Regions from separate parts of the Paraburkholderia sp. CNPSo 3281 genome, predicted to be linked through region 2. Evidence: riboswitches for the same ligand, from Rfam matches in the RefSeq annotation. Region 2 holds a riboswitch; the other holds the start of a gene.
What was found. A riboswitch is a leader RNA that binds a small molecule or an ion and turns the genes downstream of it on or off. The one in region 2 is predicted to bind cobalamin.
Positions count from the first base shown of each region.

Region 1: another riboswitch for cobalamin. It lies ahead of M3I56_RS07245 (porin); the one in region 2 lies ahead of cobG (precorrin-3B synthase).

Region 1 is NZ_JAMBPS010000004.1:275,949-285,660, reverse strand. It holds gene M3I56_RS07250 (phosphatase PAP2 family protein) at 1-699, shown strand, start outside; gene M3I56_RS07245 (porin) at 760-1,854, opposite strand; cobalamin riboswitch at 2,103-2,237, opposite strand; cobalamin riboswitch at 2,328-2,510, shown strand; gene M3I56_RS07240 (TonB-dependent receptor domain-containing protein) at 2,613-4,559, shown strand; gene M3I56_RS07235 (glutamine cyclotransferase) at 4,608-5,249, opposite strand; gene M3I56_RS07230 (helix-turn-helix domain-containing protein) at 5,285-6,505, opposite strand; gene M3I56_RS07225 (DUF899 domain-containing protein) at 6,654-7,418, shown strand; gene M3I56_RS07220 (DUF2182 domain-containing protein) at 7,427-8,236, shown strand; gene M3I56_RS07215 (BON domain-containing protein) at 8,471-8,848, opposite strand; gene M3I56_RS07210 (porin) at 8,882-9,712, opposite strand, start outside.
Region 2 is NZ_JAMBPS010000020.1:47,329-57,040, reverse strand. It holds gene M3I56_RS20430 (MarC family protein) at 1-570, opposite strand, end outside; gene M3I56_RS20425 (DUF3311 domain-containing protein) at 817-1,032, shown strand; gene M3I56_RS20420 (sodium:solute symporter) at 1,029-2,504, shown strand; gene M3I56_RS20415 (glutathione S-transferase family protein) at 2,566-3,183, opposite strand; gene M3I56_RS20410 (hypothetical protein) at 3,198-3,563, opposite strand; gene M3I56_RS20405 (MarR family winged helix-turn-helix transcriptional regulator) at 3,668-4,114, shown strand; gene cobM (precorrin-4 C(11)-methyltransferase) at 4,117-4,848, opposite strand; gene M3I56_RS20395 (cobalt-precorrin-6A reductase) at 4,863-5,588, opposite strand; gene cbiE (precorrin-6y C5,15-methyltransferase (decarboxylating) subunit CbiE) at 5,585-6,811, opposite strand; cobalamin riboswitch at 6,930-7,118, shown strand; gene cobG (precorrin-3B synthase) at 7,214-8,599, shown strand; gene M3I56_RS20380 (precorrin-8X methylmutase) at 8,592-9,218, shown strand; gene M3I56_RS20375 (precorrin-2 C(20)-methyltransferase) at 9,219-9,712, shown strand, end outside.

The DNA.
Region 1 (9,712 bases), on a different contig from region 2:
GTGCTGCTCGAAACGCGCTTCCCATACCTGAGCGCCGGCCAGCGCCGCGTCGTGCTGAAGACGACCGAAGTCGTCTCGGGCTATCCGGTCATGGACGACGCCGAAGGATGGGGCCGTCTGAACATGTTTAGTGCCGCAGATGGTTATGGCACGTTCAACGGCAACGTGATCGTGGCGATGGACGCAACCCAGGGTGGGTTCAATGCCGCCGACAGCTGGCGCAACGACATCGCCGGCTCGGGCAAGCTCACACTGCAGGGCAGCGGCACGCTCACGCTCGCGGGCAACAACAGTTACACGGGCGGCTCGCAGGTGAGCGGCGGCGTGCTCTGCGCAGCGTCGACCACGGCCTTCGGCAACGGCGACGTGTACGTCGGGTCCGGCGGCCGCGTGACCGTGGCGACGAGCGCGCCGTTGACGGTGACGGGCAAATACACGCAACTCGACGGCACGACGCTCGAACTCGACATCGACGGCAACGGCGGCGGACGCCTGCGCGTGGGCGGCCAGCTCACGGTGGCGGGCGGCACGCTGCATGTGAAGTTCGTGAACGGCTATACGCCGAAAGCGGGCGACTCGATCGACGTGATCGACGGCAGCGGCGCATCGGTGAAATTCGCGACGGTCACGGTGGATGGCTTCAAGGCCACCCCCGTTTATTCTTCGACCGGCGTTGCAGTGAAGCTTTCGGCTTCGTGATCTAGCCACGCGGTATAACGGCCCCGAATCGCAAGGGTTCGGGGCCGCTTTGTGTGTGCGTCAGAAGCGATGCCGGATGCCCGCCGCCACGAGCACCTGGTTGCGGCCGCCCGACGGGTCGCAGGTGTTGATCATCGCGAACGCACCGGACGACGCGCGCTGATAGATCGCCTCGGTATACACGTCCGTGCGCTTCGACAGCTGATAGTCGGCCTGCAGCGCGCCTTGATGCCAATGCGCGGAGGTCGCGCCCGTATAGGCATACATGCCCGCCAGCGAGAACGCGGGCGTGACCTGCCAAAGCGCATTCACTTCGTAGTTGCTGAAGGCGATCGAGGGCAGTGGCGCACCGCCGTCGGCCTCGCTCACGCCGGTATGAATGGAACGTGACCAGGCCGCGCCGAGCGTCACGTCGCCGAGCACGTAGCTCATGCCCGCGCCGATGGTGTCTTCGCGCTGCACCGCGACCTCGGTCGGCACGAGGCCCGCGCCCGGCAGCACCGACGTATCGTACGCACCTACCGAAGAGGCGCCGCGTCCGTCGATGTGCATCCATGCCACACCGGCGCTGAACGGACCACCCTCGTAGTGCGCGCCGAAGCCGTAGGCGCGGTTCTGCGCGAAGCGGCCCGCCGCGTTCGAAAACGCGTACATCGCGCCGGCGCTGAAACCACCGTACGTGGCGCTCGCGAACTTCACGGCGTTCGAGGCGAGCCACGAATTGTTGGCATTGTCGTTGTCGAACGGATGCGCGAATGCCGTGCCGCCCGTGCCGCCCGTCAGCGTGAACGGGGCGAAGTAGTCGTGCATCGTGTCGTACTGGCGGCCCAGCGTGATCGTGCCAAATCGTTCGGATTGCAAACCAACGTAAAACGGATGGTCGTTGAAGGCTTCGCCAGACGTGACCGAGAAGCCGCGCTCGAGGCGAAAGATCGCGGCGTTGCCGCCGCCGAGATCCTCGCTGCCCTGCAGGCCCCAAAAACTGCCGTCGATAAGGCCCGAGCCTGCGCGATACTGGGTGTGGCCGCCAACGTCGCTGACATAGTCGACGCTAGCGTCGATCTCACCGTACAACGTGACCTGCTGCGCCGAGGCGCCAGCGCCTGTGAATGCCAAAGCCGCGCCGCCAAGGACGGCCAGAATGTGCTTGTTCATGAGTCTTCTTGTTTGTGCTTGTAAAGAATGCATGGACGAGCGCCGTCAACCCTCGATCGATGCGGCGAGGTGCCCCGACGTCCTCGTTAATCCGTCAATATCCAGCGGTGCTTTTGAACGGCGAACGCATGGCGGTCCGTGAGCGGTCTATCGCCGCATCGCGGCCAGTGGTGGCGACCGGATTGGGCCGCCTTTCTAAGGTAGGCGGGTGTGCATTGACGGCTCCTTGGGTTACGCGCCCTGGAATGAGTCGTGAAATAAACGCAGCGAGGTCTGACTTCTGGCTCGATTGACAGCCAGTCACAGTGGCGCGACCGCGCCGGCTTCCCACCGGCTTCCCTGCTGCATTTCGCTCGTGCAGCGCCTACGCGCGAAAAACAGCTGCAAGGATAGCGTAAGTTGCGGGAGTGGCCAAACCGGGTGTTTTCGCCACACGACGTTCGTCAAAGGTTGACGCGACGAATGCGCGGCCATTACCCTTGCGCGCTGATGGTTCCCGGCGACGGGATCAAAAGGGAACGCAGTGCAAGACTGCGGCTGCCCCCGCAACTGTAAGCGGCGAGTCCATGCCAGAGCGTGCCACTGGGAAACCGGGAAGGCCGGCAACGGATGTCGACCCGCGAGCCAGGAGACCTGCCATCAGCCGAGTCCAGCAGCCGCAGCGGGCGGGGATCCCCAATGCGCAAGCACCGCCCACGCGGCGATCGCCCGTTGCCCGGACAGCCCGTATTTCAGGAGCTGTTTCCAGCCACCGCATCATGAAGTTTCGCCAATTCGTATTGACCTCCGCTGCGCTCGCCTGTGCGTGGCAAACCGCGCATGCTGCCGACGCCGACGCCGCCAATTCATCGTCCACCGAGACGCAGCAGCAAGCCGGCGGCGACACCACCCTGCCCAATATCCTCGTCGTGGGCGACACGCAGCATCTGCCGCAATCGTTCGACCAGCGCTACGCGACCACCCAGGTGCTCACGCGCGAAGACCTCGACCGCGTCTCCCCCGTCGACCCCGGCATCGCGCAGGCGCTCGCCACGCTGCCGGGTGTCACCGTCTCGCAGACCGGCGGCCCGGGGTCGTACACGGGGGTGAGCATCCGCGGCTCGTCGGCTGACCAGGTGGCCGTGTTCATCGACGGTATACGCGTGGGCTCCGTCACCACGGGCACGGCCGAATGGGCCGATCTGGCGACCGCCTCGTTCGACCGCGTCGAGGTGATCTCGGGGCCCGCGGCCGCCTCGTTCGGCGCGGATGCCATGGGCGGCGTCGTGCAGCTCTTCACGCGCCATGCGTCGAACCAGCCGAACCAGACCATCGTCTCGTTCGGCGGCGGCTCGAACAAGACCTTCGACACGCAGGTGCGCACCTCGGGCACGATCGGCTCGACAGGGCCGCTTTCCGCATTGAGCGGCCTCACCTACTCGCTGGGCCTGCACGACTACAACACGGCGGGCATCGACGCGACGCAGCCCTGGGCTTACGGCCACGAAGACGGCCGCAACCCGTACCACGCGCAGAACCTGGACGCACGCCTCGGCTACGCGCACGACAACTGGTCGATCTCGACCTTCGCGCTCTACCACCGCTCCGATCTCTCGTACGACAACGCGGGAGGCAACGACCGCCAGCGCGACACCCAGCTCACGACCGGCCTCGCGTTCCACCTCGACATCACGCCGACCACCCAGTTCGACCAGTCCGTGGGCTACGCGACGGACCGTCAGTTCCTCTATTCGAACGACCCGACTATCCCGACCGACGAGATCGACTCGACGCGCTTTTCCACTTCCACGTCGATGACGCATCAGGAAAGGGGCCACATGCTCTTCGGCATACCGCTCGACGGCGAGACCAAGTTCGCTTACGACTACACGCGCGAGATGGCATTCCTGCCGGTGGATGTGCCGGGCGGACTGCCCGCGCGCAACGATTCGGCCGTGTCGATGCATCAGTCCACCACGCTCGGACCCCTCACGCTGTTTCTGGCGGGGCGACACGAAATCGTGCAAGGGCAATCGGTGAATACGGGCAACGTCGCGCTTTCGTGGGCGGTCACGCCGGTCTATACGGCGCGCGTTTCGTACGGCAATGCGTTCCGCCTGCCGACGTTCAACGACCTTTACTATCCGGGCTACTCGAACCCCAACCTGCTGCCCGAGCGCAGCGACTCGGTCGAAGCCGCGCTCGATGCCACCACGTCGATCGGCACGTTCACGGCAGCCGTGTACGACACGCGCGTGCACGATCTCATCACGTACAACTCGCAGACTTTCCTGCCCGTGAACGTGGGCCGCGCGCACATACAGGGGCTCGACCTCTCGTACAAGGGCACGCTCGGCAAGTCCACGCCGGTGAGCCTCACGGTGGGGATTCTGAATCCGCAGGACGTGACCGACCAGACCTGGCTCAATCGCCGCCCGCGCCAGACGGTGAGCCTGAGCGTGGATCACACGTGGGACGAGTTCCAGCTCCACGCGCTCAGCACCGGCGTTTCGCTGTTGTATAACGGCTCGACGTTCGACGACCAGCTCAACACGATCTACCTGCCTTCGTGGACGACGGTGAGCCTGCGCGCGTCGTACAAGGTCAACGCGCATCTCGCGCTTTCGGCCACGCTTTCGAACGTGTTCAACCGGCAGTACGTGAGCGCCTACGGGTACAACACGCTGGGGCGCACGGCGTTCGGCAAGGCCACCTATACGTTCTGAGCGTTGCATGCAAGCGGGTGCGCTTGAGCTTCTCCCACGCCCGCTCGCCTAGCCCTCGCGCTTCGGCCGCCGCACAGCGCGAATCTTCCCGCTGTTGCCGCCGCCACAGAAAAACTGCTCGCCGCCATCGGACTCCAGCCCCGAAACGGCGGTGCCGGGCGGCATGTCGAGTTGTTCCAGCACTTCGCCCGTGCCCGGATCGATACGCCGCAAGTCGCTCTCGTCGCCTTCCCAGGTGCCGTGCCACAGCTCGCCGTCCACCCACGTCACGCCCGTGACGAAGCGGCTCGATTCGAGCGTGCGCAAAATCGCCCCGGTCTGCGGATCGACCTGATGGATCTTGCGTTCGCGATACACCCCGACCCAAAGCGTGCCGTCCGCCCAAGCGAGTCCCGAGTCGCCGCCGCCTCCGGGCGCGGGAATCGTGGCGAGCACACGGCCCGTTTCAGGGTCGATCTTGTGGATGCGGTCCTCGGCGATCTGAAACAGATGCCGGCCGTCGAAGGCCGTGCCCGCGTGCGCCGCGATGTCAATCGAGCGCTGCGTCTCGCCGCTCTGCGGATCGAGCGACGCGATGCGCTCGCCCACGGCGAACCACACCTGCTTGCCGTCGTACGAGACCCCGCCCACCTTCTCGATGCCGGGAAAAGGGCCGTACTCGCGGACGATTTCGGCGGTCGAACGTTTCATGGTTTCCTCCTTGAATGACGGGACAGGCGTTCATCCTAATCGCCTGGCAGCGGCGCGGGGAGTAACAAGGTCGTCGCGAATCCCGGGACGGGCGGCGTGGTCCAGCGGCGCGCGCGGCCGTAACCGAACGACTGCACCTTGTCCGCCGCGGCAAGCGCATCGAGCGCGCGCTGCACGGTGCGCTGGCTCGCGCCGAGCGCGACCGCCAGCGCCGAACTCGACCACGATTCGCCATCGGCGAGAAAAGCCAGCACGGCAGCGTACTTTTCTTCCACAGGCCGCGCCAGCACCACCACTTCGCTCGCGTGGCGCGGCGCCAGCGCAAAGCCCTGCTGGGTCGCGCCGATCTCGGCCACGTCGCGCATCAGCGTGCGCAAGCGGCCGATTTCCACGCGCAGGCGGGCACGGTGCGTTTCGTCGGCGTGCCGGGTGCGAAAGGCGCGGGCGATGAGCGCGTCGCGCGGCACGTCGGCGGGCCATGCCTCGGCGAGCGCGCGGGCGAGCACGAACAGCACGGGCCGTCTTGCCAGTTCGATGACTGTCGCGCCCTCGCGGGCGACGTAGCGACATGCGTCCACGACGAGCGCCTTCGAGGCGAGTAGCGCCTCGACGTCTTCCAGCAGCAGCACCCGCTCTTCACCGCGCGCGATAAGGCGCGCAGCCGGCGAGGTCAACAGCTGCGCGGCGCTCTCGATCTCGGCGCTCAGCGCCGCGATGCCCGCCGCGCGCGCAGCGCGTGCGGCCTCGGAGAGCGAGCGCCGCGCCACCTGCGTTTGAATGCGCCGCATGGCGATGCCGGCGGCGATCAGCTCATGCGCCGCGCGCAATGCGGGCGGCAGCGGCGCGGGATCGGCTTCGGCAAGCATGCCCCCGGCCTCGTCGAGCCGGCCGATGAGCAGCAAACGGCGAATTTCCAGGTAGCGCGCGTGCGCCGCATTGAGGCGGTCGCCATGGGCTTCCAGCGTTTGCCGCGCCGCAGCGAGCGTATCGGTCGGCCAGCCGAGATCGCGTGAGGCGAGCGCGATTTCGGCCTCGGCGACGACGCAGCGCGCGCGAGCCACCGCCTCGCGCGCGCCGAAGCCGCGCGCCGCGCTGCGCAGCAGCGCTTTGGCGCGCGCGAAGTCACCGAGCTGCGCCATGGCGATGCCGCGCAGCGCGAGCGCGGGCGCGTCATCGCGCAACGCGACCCGGTTCAGCGCGCCAAGCGGATCACCGGCCGCAAGCGCGCGCGCCGCAGCCGTGATCAGCGAATCCATGGTCATGAGAATCCCGCCACACTTGTCACTCCCCCCCTTCTCGGTCCGGACCTAATCTAACACGGCGATCAAACGAATCATCGATCGAACGACACGGCGATGCGCGCAGTGCGCCGCCACCATAGTGAATCCATAGGAGGACCAGGCAATGGCAACCCATACCACAGGAACACGCGAAGACTGGCTTGCGGCACGCATCGAACTACTCGCCGCCGAGAAAGAACACACCCGCCGCGGCGACGCACTGGCGCAGCAACGCCAGGCGTTGCCGTGGGTGCGTATCGACAAGACGTATCGCTTCGAAACCGAAGATGGCGGCGCCCCGCTCGCCGATCTCTTCAAGGGGCGCTCGCAGTTACTGGTTTATCACTTCATGTTTGGGCCGGATTACGCGGCGGGCTGCCCGTCGTGTTCGTCGATTGCGGATGGTTTCGACGGTATCGCCGTACATCTCGCGAACCACGACGTGCGGCTCATGGCAGTGTCGCGCGCGCCGCTCGCGAAGCTGCTCGGCTACCGCAAGCGTATGGGATGGCATTTCCCGTGGGCCTCGTCGAGCGGCAACGACTTCAACTTCGACTTCAACGTATCGTTCACTACGGCGCAGCAGCGCGCGGGCGATATCGAATACAACTACGCGCGCAGCGGCCACGCCATGGACATGAATCCGCCGCCCGCGCCCGTTGCCGAGTTCGCGGCGAGCTGCGGCACCGACGCGGCGACCTATACGCGCGACCGACCGGGCCTCAGCGCATTCGTGCTCGAGAACGGCGTCGTCTATCACACGTACTCGACCTATGCGCGCGGCCTGGATGGCGTGTGGGGCATGTATCAGTGGCTCGACCGCGCGCCGAAGGGACGCAACGAGGCCGGCATCTGGTGGCACCGGCACGACGAGTACGCGCAAAGCTGAGGCACATCATGGATAACATCGGCATGACGGTACGGCGGCACAGCGGTACGCCGCGCGCGATTTTCTTCGGCGTTGCGTCGCTGGTCGTTGCGGCGAGCGCGGCGGCAACGTTCGTCTGGTGCGCTTCGATGCAGGCGATGGGTGGCACGCCAATGCCTGGCGGCTGGACGATGTCCGCGTTCTGGACACCCATGTGTGGACGCACCTGGTTCGACGCCGCCGTATCGTTTGCCGGCATGTGGAATGTGATGATGGTCGCGATGATGCTGCCTGCGGTCGCGCCGGCATTGTGGCGGTATTTCGAGGCGGTGGGCGAGGCACGCGCGGCGCGGGCGGGTGGGATGACCGTAATGGCCGGGGCGGGATATTTCTTCGTGTGGCTCGTGGTTGGGGTGCTCGTGTTCGCGGCGGGGACGCCACTGACCGCACTGGCGGTGGAGGCGCCTGCATTGGCGCATACCGCGCCAGCCGTGGCAGGTGTTGTCGTCGTGATTGCTGGCGTGTTGCAGTTCTCCGCGTGGAAAGCGCGGTGGCTTGCTTGCTGCGGGAATTTGCCGTCGTGCTGGCATGCGCGGCTCGATGTGCAGGCAGCGCTGCGACACGGCTTGAGGCTCGGCCAGCATTGCCTTTACTGCTGCGGGAATTTGATGGCGGCGCTGATTGCGGCGGGCGTGATGGATCGGCCTGCGATGGCGTTGGTGGCGGCGGCGATTGCTGCGGAGAGGTGGATGCCGGGTGACGCAAGAGTCGCACGCGGGATTGGCGGGGCTGCGATTGCGGCGGGCGTGGTGATGGTGGTGCGGGCCGTGGCTGCATAAAAAAATCGCCGTTCCGCACCCGCGAAACGGCGATAAAACGCTCCGACTCTAACGTCGAACTCACGCCTCCAGACTCGCGCCTGCACACGAGCCTGATCGACGCCCCGGATTGTTATTAGCAGTCCGGAGTAACAGCAAGAGGCCGACTGGATTCAACCTCTGTGCTGCTGGGCGAAGCGCGGCGCGACCAGGGGGACTCCCGGCCTCGCCGCACTCCGCGCCTCTTGTGGCGGCTTACATGCCGCCGAAAGACTTCTTGACCGTCAGCTTGTTGGTCACCGAAGTCACACCGGGAACGCCCCTCGCGATCTCCTCGACCCTGGCGATCTGCGCGGTGTCCGAAACGGTCCCGTTCAGCGTAATCGCGCCACCCCTGGCGCCCACGCTGATGTTGCCCGCGTTGATCGACTTGTCCTTACCGATGGCCGCATACACCTTGCGGCGCATGGCGCGATTCGCCTGCCTGTCTGTGGGAACCGCCGTGGGCGCCGCCGTCGCGGACGCCGCCTGTGCCCCCGCCGGCATGCTCGCCTCACCCTGCGCCCACGCACTCATGGAAGCCGCCGCGACGAGCATCGCGATCGCCAATCCAGCTACCGTGGTCTTCTTCATGAAATACTCCGTTTCTTCTTGAGTTTATGAGGATCAGAACGCGTGACGAATACCCACCATCGCCGCCGTCGTCGACTGGCCCGGCGCGACCGGCGCACCGTAGATAATCGTCTGGTTCATGGTCCCCTTGTTGCTGACGTAGCCGACCTGGGCGTAAGCCTTGGTCGCCTTCGAGAGGTTGTATTCGGCGCCCACGGCGACTTCGCTCGAATGGTTCGCCGAGTTGTTGCGGTCCTTTAAATAGTAGTAGCCCGACGTGACCTTGAAGACCGGGCTGAACTGGTAACCCAGGCCGGCCGAGATCATTTCGAAGTTATAGGTCGCTTTGGTGAACAGGCTGGACGCGTTGGACGAGCTGAACGAGCCGGATATCGAGAATCCGCTGATCGTGTACATCGCGCCGACATAATAGAAATTGTTGTTGTTGCGGCCCGTCGCCGGCGCGGCCGGCGTCGTCGGGTAAGTGCCCGCGTACGGGTTGGTGTCGTGCCCGCTGTAATAGACCCCGGCCAGGTTCAGGCCGTAGTTCGAGTACTTGAGCACGGCCGACTCGCGCGTGCCGCCCTGGAACTGCCCCGGCACACCGCCCGGCGCGTACTCCAGCGCGAGCGAAGCACCATAGAACTTCGGCGAGTTATAGACGATCGCGTTGCTGTCATAGAGCGCGCCGATCGGCGCGTTCGTGCTCGTGCCCGGCCAGCCGGCGGCCTGATTGAGGCCCAGCCACGCGGTGAGAATACTGCCGAAGTACTGCGCGCCGCGTACGTCCGTGTCCGCCATCGCGTAGATCATCGGGATGATCTGGCGGCCCGCATCGATCGAACCGAACCAACCCGATCCGCCGATGGTCGTGATCTGGTTGAA
Region 2 (9,712 bases):
CACGCGCGTGCCTTCCACACCCAGGTACTGCGAAAGCCGCGCAGCGCGGCTGTACACGTAATAGATCACGAGCATGACGAGCGCGGAGATCACGATCGACGCGAAGCTCGAGAGCAGCCACGCCGAAAGCTTGTGCGTGCGGTTGGCATTCAGCGCGATGGCCGTGGCGATGGAGCCGGGTCCGGTGGTGAGCGGAATGGTCAGCGGAAAAAAGGCCTTGCCGGAGGCCGAACTCGCGCTCATGGGCTTGACCGGATGATCGACCGGAAGCGGCTCGGGTTCGGGCGCGTTGAGCATCTGCCAGCCGCTCACGGCCACCGCGAGGCCCCCGCCAATACGCAGCGCTTCCATGGAAATGCCGAAGAAATGCAGGATGGGCGTGCCCACGAAAAACGCCGCGACCAGCACGCAGAACGCATTGATCGCCACGCGCTTGGCGAGCAGGCGCCGCTCTTCGTCGGTGAGGTTCGCCGTGCGGTCGAGAAAAACGAAGGCAACGCCAATGGGATTGATGATGCTGATGAGTCCGGTGAAACCGAACAGGATGTCTGAAATCAGGCTCTCGATCATGGAGTCGATCCGGTAAGGGGATGCGCAAAAAGCGCGCCGGGCTGGCGAGAAGTGTAGCCGGATCGGCATTAGGCGTGCCTGATCGACGTCGCTCGATGCCCTGAAAAATGGCGCGTTGCAGCAATTTTTACAGCGGGCCCTTCAGTATTTTTGGCAGCTTTACGGGGCGCGTTCACAAGCATAGAGTGGGTTGCCTCGCACCCCGACGCGACGTTTCTTTTCTTCTCATATGAAAGAGGAGTTGCCATGTCACTGCGGTTGCTCGCTGCCCTGCCCTTTATCGGCATCCTGTTAGGGGTGCCGTTCGTCAATCGCACCGAGCCGCTCGTGCTCGGCATGCCGCTCGTGCTCGCGTGGATCGTCATGTGGGTCGTGCTGGCCGCGGTGATCATGGGCATCGTCTACCGGCTCGACCCGGTCAACCGGCTTTCGGGCGAAGCGGATGCGGAGGTGCGATCATGAGCGCCCTCATCATCATCGCGGCGATGACCCTCGTCGCGCTCTTCCTCGGCGTGCGCGCGCGCCGGGGCCACGACATGAGTCTCGAGCAGTGGTCGGTGGGCGGACGCAGCTTCGGCACCGCGTTCGTGTTCCTGCTGATGGCGGGCGAAATCTACACGACCTTCACGTTTCTGGGCGGCAGCGGCTTCGCCTACGGCAAGGGCGCGCCCGTCTACTACATTCTTGCCTACGGCACACTTGCATACATCCTCTCGTACTGGATGCTGCCGCCCGTATGGCGCTTCGCCAAGCAGCACCGGCTCGTCTCGCAGCCGCACTTCTTCGCGCGCAAGTATCAGAGCCCCGCGCTCGGCGTGCTCGTGGCGTGTGTGGGCGTGCTCGCGCTCGTGCCCTATCTCGTGCTGCAATTGAAGGGCCTCGGCATCATCGTGACGACGGCCTCGTATGGCGCGGTTTCGTCGACGGCGGCGATCTGGATCGGGGCGATCGTGGTGACGGTCTACGTGATCGCTTCGGGCGTGCGCGGCTGCGCATGGAACTCGGTCGTGAAAGATACGATGATTCTCGCCATCGCCGTGTTCCTCGGCATCTACCTGCCGATTCACCACTATGGCAGCCTGAGCGAGATGTTCCGCGCCATCGACGCGGCCAAGCCCGGCTTCCTCACCTTCCCGGCACGCGGCCAGAGCGTAACGTGGTTCCAGTCCACCGTGCTCCTCACGGCGCTGGGCTTCTTCATGTGGCCGCACACGTTCATGTCGGTGTACACCGCGAAGAACGAGCGTATTTTCCGCCGCAACGCGATGATCCTGCCGCTCTACCAGCTCATTTTGCTGTTCGTGTTTTTCTGCGGTTTCGCGGCGGTGCTCAAGGTACCGGGACTCAAGGGCGGCGACATCGACCTCTCGCTCTTTCGGCTCGCGCTGCAAACGTTCGATCCGTGGTTCGTGGGCGTGATTGGCGCGGCCGGCGTGCTCACCGCACTCGTGCCAGGCTCGATGATCCTCACGACGGCATCCACGCTGCTTGCCAATGACGTCTACCGTGGCGGCCGCGTGAAGAACGCCGACGACGCGCGCGTCGCGAAGCTCGCACGCCTGTTCGTGCCGGTGATCGCGCTCGTGGCCGTGGGCTTCACGCTCCGGGGCGGCGAAACCATCGTCGCGCTGCTGCTGATGGGCTATAACTTCGTCACGCAGTTGTTCCCGGCACTGGTGTGCAGCCTTTCCGCGCGCAACCGCGTGACGAAGCAAGGCGCGTTTTGCGGCATCGTGGCGGGCGTGCTGGTCGTCATCGTCACGACGATGACGCACCTGAGCGTCGCGCAACTGCTTCCGTTCGCACCGGACGCCATCAAGGACGTCAACATCGGCTTCCTTGCGCTGTTCGTGAACGTGATCGTGCTTGCCGTCGTGAGCACGGTGACGCAGCCGCGCACGCATGTGGATCATGAGCACGCGCGGGCGCATTGACATTGCATAACGCGGTAACGAGGCGGCCCATTCGGCGCGATCCGATTGGGCCGTTTTCCATTTACGCGGCCTTGCGCGCCTCGGCTATGCGCTGCGGCGCCTCGGGGCGCGCGTAGAGGCGATCGAGATACGCCTGCAAGCGCGGGAAGCCGTCCAGCAGATGCACTTCGTTGGCCCAGTCCATCAGATAAACCGTCACGCAGTCGGCGACCGAAAGCTTGTTGCCGACGATGAACTCGCGTCCTTCGAGGTGCTTCTCGAGCACCGCGGCCATGGCCCTGAAGTCCTCCCGCGCGAGTTCGATATCGGCCGGACTGCGCTTTTCCGGCGGATAAAGGAACGAATGCCGTGTGATTCTCCAAAGCGGCTGTTCCAGTTCGGTGACCGCGAACAGGGTCCAGCGATACGCCTGTGCCCGCTCGTCGAGATCCGCGGGCAATAGCACTTTCTCCGGGTATTTATCCGCGAGATACAGCACGATGGCAGCCGATTCGGGAATCACGCGGTCGCCGTCGATCAGCACGGGCACCTTGCCCGCGGGATTGATGCGCAGGTATTCGGGCCGCCTGTGCTCGCCTTCGAGCAGATTGACCGAGATGAATTCGAAATCGGCATCGACTTCCTTGAGGCCCCATAGCGCGCGTTGCGAACGGGTGCCGGCAAAACCGTAGAGTTTCATGACGGGGCCTCCGTTCAGACACCGGGAATCGGCAGAACCGGCATCAGTTCGACGCCCTCGCCCGGGAAAATCGAAAAATGCGGGTGCCCTTCGAACAGCTTCGCAGCCTCTTCGTGCGATGCGGCACGCAGCACGGTATAGCCCGTTAGCGCGTTAGACGTATCCGCAATGCCATGCTCGCCAATCGACTTGGTCTTGCCAAGCGGCCCGCCCATATCGACGATCGATGCCTTGTGCTTTTCGACCCACGCGTGCCAGGCCGCAATGCCCTCCTTTTCCTTTGCGTGTCGATCCGCTTCGGAAAGCGCCGCCCAACCCTTCATGCGTGCGTTGTCTTTGGTACCGAGAAAAACAGCGAGAAACAGTTTCTGATCGCTCATGTGTCCTCCAACTGCTGGTCTGGTTGCTGGTCTGAAAAACGGGAGCAACGGCATGTCGCCCATCCGGCCTTGACAGCATAGGTTGATATCAACATAATTGCAACATGGCACGTGCAAAGAAACTTCCCTTCGAAACCACGCTATTGGTGCGCGATTGCTGCCTGTGTTTGCATATGCAGCGGGCGGCACGCAATCTCGCGCGCATTTTCGACGACGTGCTGCGTCCGCTCGATCTCACGAACGGGCAATTTTCACTGCTGATGTCGCTGAACCGTCCGCATCCGCCCGGCATGAAAGACGTGGCGTCGCTGCTGGCCATGGATCGCACCACGCTCACGGCCGCGCTCAAGCCACTGGAGCGGCGCGGCCTCGTCGTGATCGAGCAGGACCCGGAAGACAAGCGCAGCCGTTTGCTGAGCCTCACCGACGAGGGGCATCGGCTGCTCAACGCGGCGTTTCCGCTATGGCAGCAAACGCATGAGGAAATCGAAAAGGAGTTTGCCGATGGCGAGGTGGACAAGCTGCGGGCGCACTTGCGCGCGCTTTCGTAGCCCTAGCGCTTCTGCGCCCCATACAGCGTCGAATCCGCAAATCCCTCCGCCGCGAGCACGCGCCCCACGAGAATCAGCGCCGTACGCTCGATATCCGTGGCCAGCACCTTCTGCGCGATATCCGCTAGCGTGCCCGTCACGCGTTCCTCGTCGGGCCAGCTCACGCGATAGATCACCGCGACCGGGCAATCCTCGCCATAGTGCGGCCGCAATTCCTCGACGATGCGCGCGATATGGCGCACGCCCAGGTGAATCGCGAGCGTCGCTTTGTGACGCGCGAGGTCGGCTAGCTGCTCGCCTTCGGGCATCGACGTTTTCGTGGCGTAGCGCGTAAGGATGAGCGTCTGCGAAATGCCGGGCAGCGTAAGTTCGCTGCCGAGCGCCGCCGCGCACGCAGCGGTCGCGGTCACGCCGGGCACGACTTCATAAGGAATACCAAGTAGACGCAGCCGCCGTATCTGCTCGCCGATTGCGCCATAGAGCGACGGGTCGCCCGAATGCACGCGCGCCACGTCGAAGCCCTGGGCATGCGCGCTTTCGAGCAGCGCAACGATCTCGTCGAGCGTGAGCGGCGCCGTGTCCACCACCTTGTGCGCGCGGTGGCCTTCCAGCACGGCGGGCGGCACGAGCGAGCCCGCGTAGAGAATGACGGGGCAGCTGCGCACGAGGCGCTGGCCCTTCACGGTGATCAGTTCAGGATCGCCCGGACCCGCGCCGATAAAGAAAACGGTCATACGTGGAAACTCCGCTAAATAGGGTTCGCGAGCGCGTCGGTTGCCGCTTGCGCCGACGTGAATTCACGTTGCGCTGCGGGCAGCGGCGGCCGCTGCATCATCACCACAGGCAAGCCCATTTCGCGCGCGACGGCGAGCTTCGCTTCGGTCGCGCCGCCGCCGCTGTTCTTGCTGACCACGACGTCGATGCGCGCTTCGGTAAAGAGCGCGCGCTCGCCAACGGCTGTGAACGGCCCGCGCGCATCGATGACGCGAGCGCGGGCAGGGCCGGGATGCGCTTCGAGGCAACGGATCGTCCAGTGCTGCTGCGGCGGCACTTCGTTCAGATGCGCAAGCGGCTCGCGCCCGAGCGTGAAGAGCGGGCGCGCGAACGGCACGATCGCTTCGACTACGCCGGCCCAGCCGCTCACCATGCGCCAGTCGTCGCCGGGCTGCGGCTGCCACGGCGCACGCCGCAGCGCCCAGTACGGCACCTGTGCCGCAGCGCACACGCGCGCCGCATTGGCGCTGATCTGCGCGGCATAGGGATGCGTGGCGTCGAAAACGAGTGCGATGTTTTCGTCGGCGAGAAAGCGCGCGAGCCCTTCTGCCCCGCCAAAGCCGCCCACGCGCACCGCGCAGACGAGATCGGCGGGCACGCGGCCAAGGCCCGCGAGCGAGTACACGTGCTGCGGGCCGAGCGTGCGCGCGATCGCCAGCGCATCGCCGGTGCCGCCGAGCAGCAGGATGCGCACCGTCACGGCTTGACGGCCTCGTAAAGCGTGACAGGCAAGGCCTGACGCCAGGTATCGAAGCCGCCCAGCGGCTGCGCCTCGCCGATGCCGATGCGCGTGAGCGTGCCGCCGTGCTGCGCGCGCCATGCCACGAGTGCCGCTTCGCTCTGCAATGTTACCGCGTTCGCGACGAGCCGCCCGCCGCTCGCTAGCGCCGCCCAGCACGCGTCCAGCACGCCGGGTACGGTCACGCCGCCGCCGATGAAGACCGCGTCGGGCGCGGCAAGTCCTGCGAGCGCGTCGGGCGCGCGGCCCGCGACGAGTTGCAAACCCGGCACGCCCAACGCCGCGCGATTGTGCTCGATGAAACGTTGACGCTCGGCGTGCGCCTCGATCGCGATCGCGCGGCAGGCGGCGTGCGAGCGCATCCACTCGATGCCGATCGAGCCGCTGCCGGCGCCCACGTCCCAAAGCAGCGCGCCGGGCGTCGGCGCGAGACGCGCGAGCGTGAGTGCGCGCACGTCGCGCTTCGTGATCTGACCATCGTGGCGGTAGGCATCGTCGGGAAGGCCGGGCGTGAGCGTCCAGCCGCGCGCGGGCGTCTGCACACTATCGCTTTCGCATTCGAACGCGACCAGATTGAGTGCCGCGGCTTCTTTGACGTGCCACGCATCGGCGCGGCCTTCAATGCGGCGCTCGAGCGGGCCGCCCAGATGCTCGAATACGGCAAGACGCGTGGCGCCGAAGCCCGCTTCGGCGAGCAACGCGGCAAGCGCCGCGGGCGTGCGCCCATCCGCGCTCAACGCGAGCACGCGCGAGCGCCCGTAGAGATGGCGGCGCAGCGCATCGAGCGGACGGCCGACGAGCGAGACCATCGCCGTATCCTGCAACGCCCACCCCCTGCGCGCCGCCGCGAGCGAGAGCGACGACGGCGCGGGCAGCACGCGCATTTCACCGGGCGCCACGCGGCGCGCGAGCATCGCGCCCACGCCGAACAGCATGGGGTCGCCGCTCGCAAGCACGCATACGGACAGATTCGACTCGCGGAACGCAAGCAGCGCCTCCACGCTGAACGGCTGCGGCCACGCTTCGCGCCGCGCACGCACGCGCGAGGGCAGCATCGCGAGATGGCGCTCGCCGCCCGTCACGATGGCCGCGTCGAACAGCGCGCGCCGCGCGTCGCGCCCGAGCCCCGCGTAGCCATCGTCGCCGATGCCCACCACCGTCAGCCATGCCTGCGTGCCCAGCATTCGTTCTCCCGCCTTTACCTGTTTCTCTACACCGCCGCGGGCCCTGAGCCCCATCGTGGGGCGGAGCACGCGTGAAAACGGGCATAATACCGTGTCCGCCGGCGCCGTTAAGGCAACTTTGCGTGAGACCGGAGTAAGCGCTGAAGCACTAACTCCGGATCGCAGAAAGGGAACACAGCAAGCTGTGGCCGCCCCCGCGACTGTGAGCAGCGAGACCGCATCCACCCGAGCCACTGGTTTTACCGGGAAGGCCGATGCGGTCGACGACCTGCGAGCCAGGAGACCTGCCGGCCGAATGTTTGCGCGAACCCATATCGGGCGGGGTGTACCGATACCGCTGCCGTTTCCCGCCTGCCGTGCGGGCAGCGCGCCGCACCAGCGCGATGCTTACCCGGTATTCCCTTGAAACACGAAACGAAGCCCGTCTCGCCCGCTGCTGCATTGGCCGTGCTCCGCCCCTCGGCGTGCCCGGGGCTCGTACGCGTAGTCGCGGCACGCGACGGCGGCCTGTGCCGCATCCGCCTGCCTGGCGGCGTGCTGAGCGCCGCGCGTGCGCGCGCCCTCGCGGGCGCCGCGTTGACGCATGCAAGCGGCGTGCTCGAACTGACCAATCGCGCGAACGTGCAGATTCGCGGCGTGCGCGCCGGCGAGGAAGCGGCGTTGAGCGCCACGCTGATCAGCGCTGGCCTCGGCCCCGCTGGCATCGACGCCGCGAGCCCGGTCGAGCGCGCGTGCGCCGCCGACGAACTGCGCAACGTGATGCTGAGCCCGCTCGCGGGCCTTGACCCTAACGCGTTGTGCGATACGACGGAACTCGCCGCCGCGCTCATCGACATGATGCAGCGCGAGCCGCGTTTCGCCGCGCTCTCGCCCAAGTTCGCGCTGCAACTGGACGGCGGCGAACGTCTGGCGATGCTCGAGCATCCGCACGACATCTGGCTCGCCGCGCTGCCGCATGGCGCAACGGTGCGCTTCGCGGTGGGCCTCGCGGGTTGCCCCACGGCGCAGCCAGTCGGCACGCTCGCGGCCGGGGACGTTTGCGCATCGATGCGCGCGCTGCTGCATGCGTTCCTCGATCTCGCCGCAGTAGACGCAACACGCATGCGCGACGTGCTGGCCGCTCACTCGCTCGACGCGCTGCTGCAGCGCGCGCAACAGCATGGCGAATGCGCGCTGATGCGTGACGACGCCGCCCTGCACGCATGGCGCCGCGCCGCGAGTCCCGCCGACTTGCGCCTCGGCGCGCACGCCCTGCACGCCGACGGCAGCGGCTATGTGGGCGCGCAGCCCTCGCTCGGCCGTATCGACGCGCAAACGCTGCGCGCACTAGCCGCGCTCGCTGAAGACTCAGGCGATGCGACGCTGCGTGTGACGCCATGGCAAGGCGTGCTGCTGCCCAACGTGCCCGCTCACGCCATGCCCGCCGCGCTCGAACGGCTGCACGCGCTCGGCCTCATCGTCTCGCGCGCCAACCCGCTTGCACGCCTGATCGCGTGCACGGGCTCGACGGGATGCGCAAACAGCCACGCGGACACGAAAGCCGACGCACAGCGCCTCGCCGCCCTGCTGCCGCCCGGCGCCGAAGCCCACCTGAGCGGCTGCGAGCGCTCCTGCGCGGCCGCGCATTGCGCGCCGTTCACGTTGCTCGCCAGCGCACCGGACCACTACGACCTGTACCAGCGCGACGATACGCAAAGCGGCTTCGGCCAGCTCGTCGCGCGCAACCTGACGATCGAAGCCGCTGCCCTTGCACTCGCGCAGCAGCCCCGGAGTACCCAAGATGTCTGATTACATCCGCGACGGCCAGGCGATCTATCGCGAGTCGTTCGCGACGATCCGTGCCGAAGCCGACCTCTCGCGCATTCCCGCCGACCTCGAAAAACTCACCGTACGCGTGATTCACGCATGCGGCATGGTCGACGTGGCCGCCGACCTCGCGTTTTCCGCAGGCGCGGGCACGGCGGGCCGCAACGCGCTCGCGGGCGGCGCGCCGATTCTCTGCGACGCGAAAATGGTCGCCAATGGCGTGACGCGCGCGCGCCTGCCCGCGAACAACGCCGTGATCTGCACGCTCGACGATCCCGCCGTACCGGATCTCGCGCGCGAGATCGGCAACACGCGCTCGGCAGCCGCGCTCGAACTGTGGCGGCCGCACCTTGCAGGCAGCGTCGTTGCGATCGGCAATGCGCCTACCGCGCTCTTTTATCTGCTCGACATGATCGCCGCCGGCGCACCGCGCCCCGCGCTGATCCTCGGCTTTCCCGTGGGCTTCGTCGGCGCGGCCGAGTCCAAGGCGCAGCTCACAGCCGAAAGTCATGGCGTGCCCTTCGTCGTCGTGCACGGCCGCCGCGGCGGCAGCGCGATGGCCGCCGCCGCCGTCAACGCACTCGCTTCGGAGACCGAATAAATGATCCGCAAAGGACGTCTGCACGGCATTGGCGTCGGCCCCGGCGACCCCGAACTGCTCACGCTCAAGGCGCTGCGCCTGCTCAAAGCCGCGCCCGTAGTCGCGTATTTCGTCGCGAAGGGCAAGAAAGGCAATGCGTTCGGCATTGTCGAGGGCCATCTCGAAGCGGAGCAGGAACGCCTGCCGCTCGTGTACCCCGTCACGACCGAAGCGCTCGAACCGCCGCTCTCGTATGAAGCGATCATCGCCGACTTCTACGACGGCGCGGCGCAAACGCTTTCGCGCCATCTCGACGCCGGACGCGACGTGGCCGTGATCTGCGAAGGCGATCCGTTCTTCTACGGCTCGTACATGTATCTGCACGACCGGCTCGCCGCGCGCTACGAGGCCGAAGTCGTGCCGGGCGTGTGCTCGATGCTGGGCGGCGCGGCGGTGCTCGGCGTGCCGCTCGTCTACCGCAACCAGAGCCTCGCCGTCCTCTCGGGGGCGCTGCC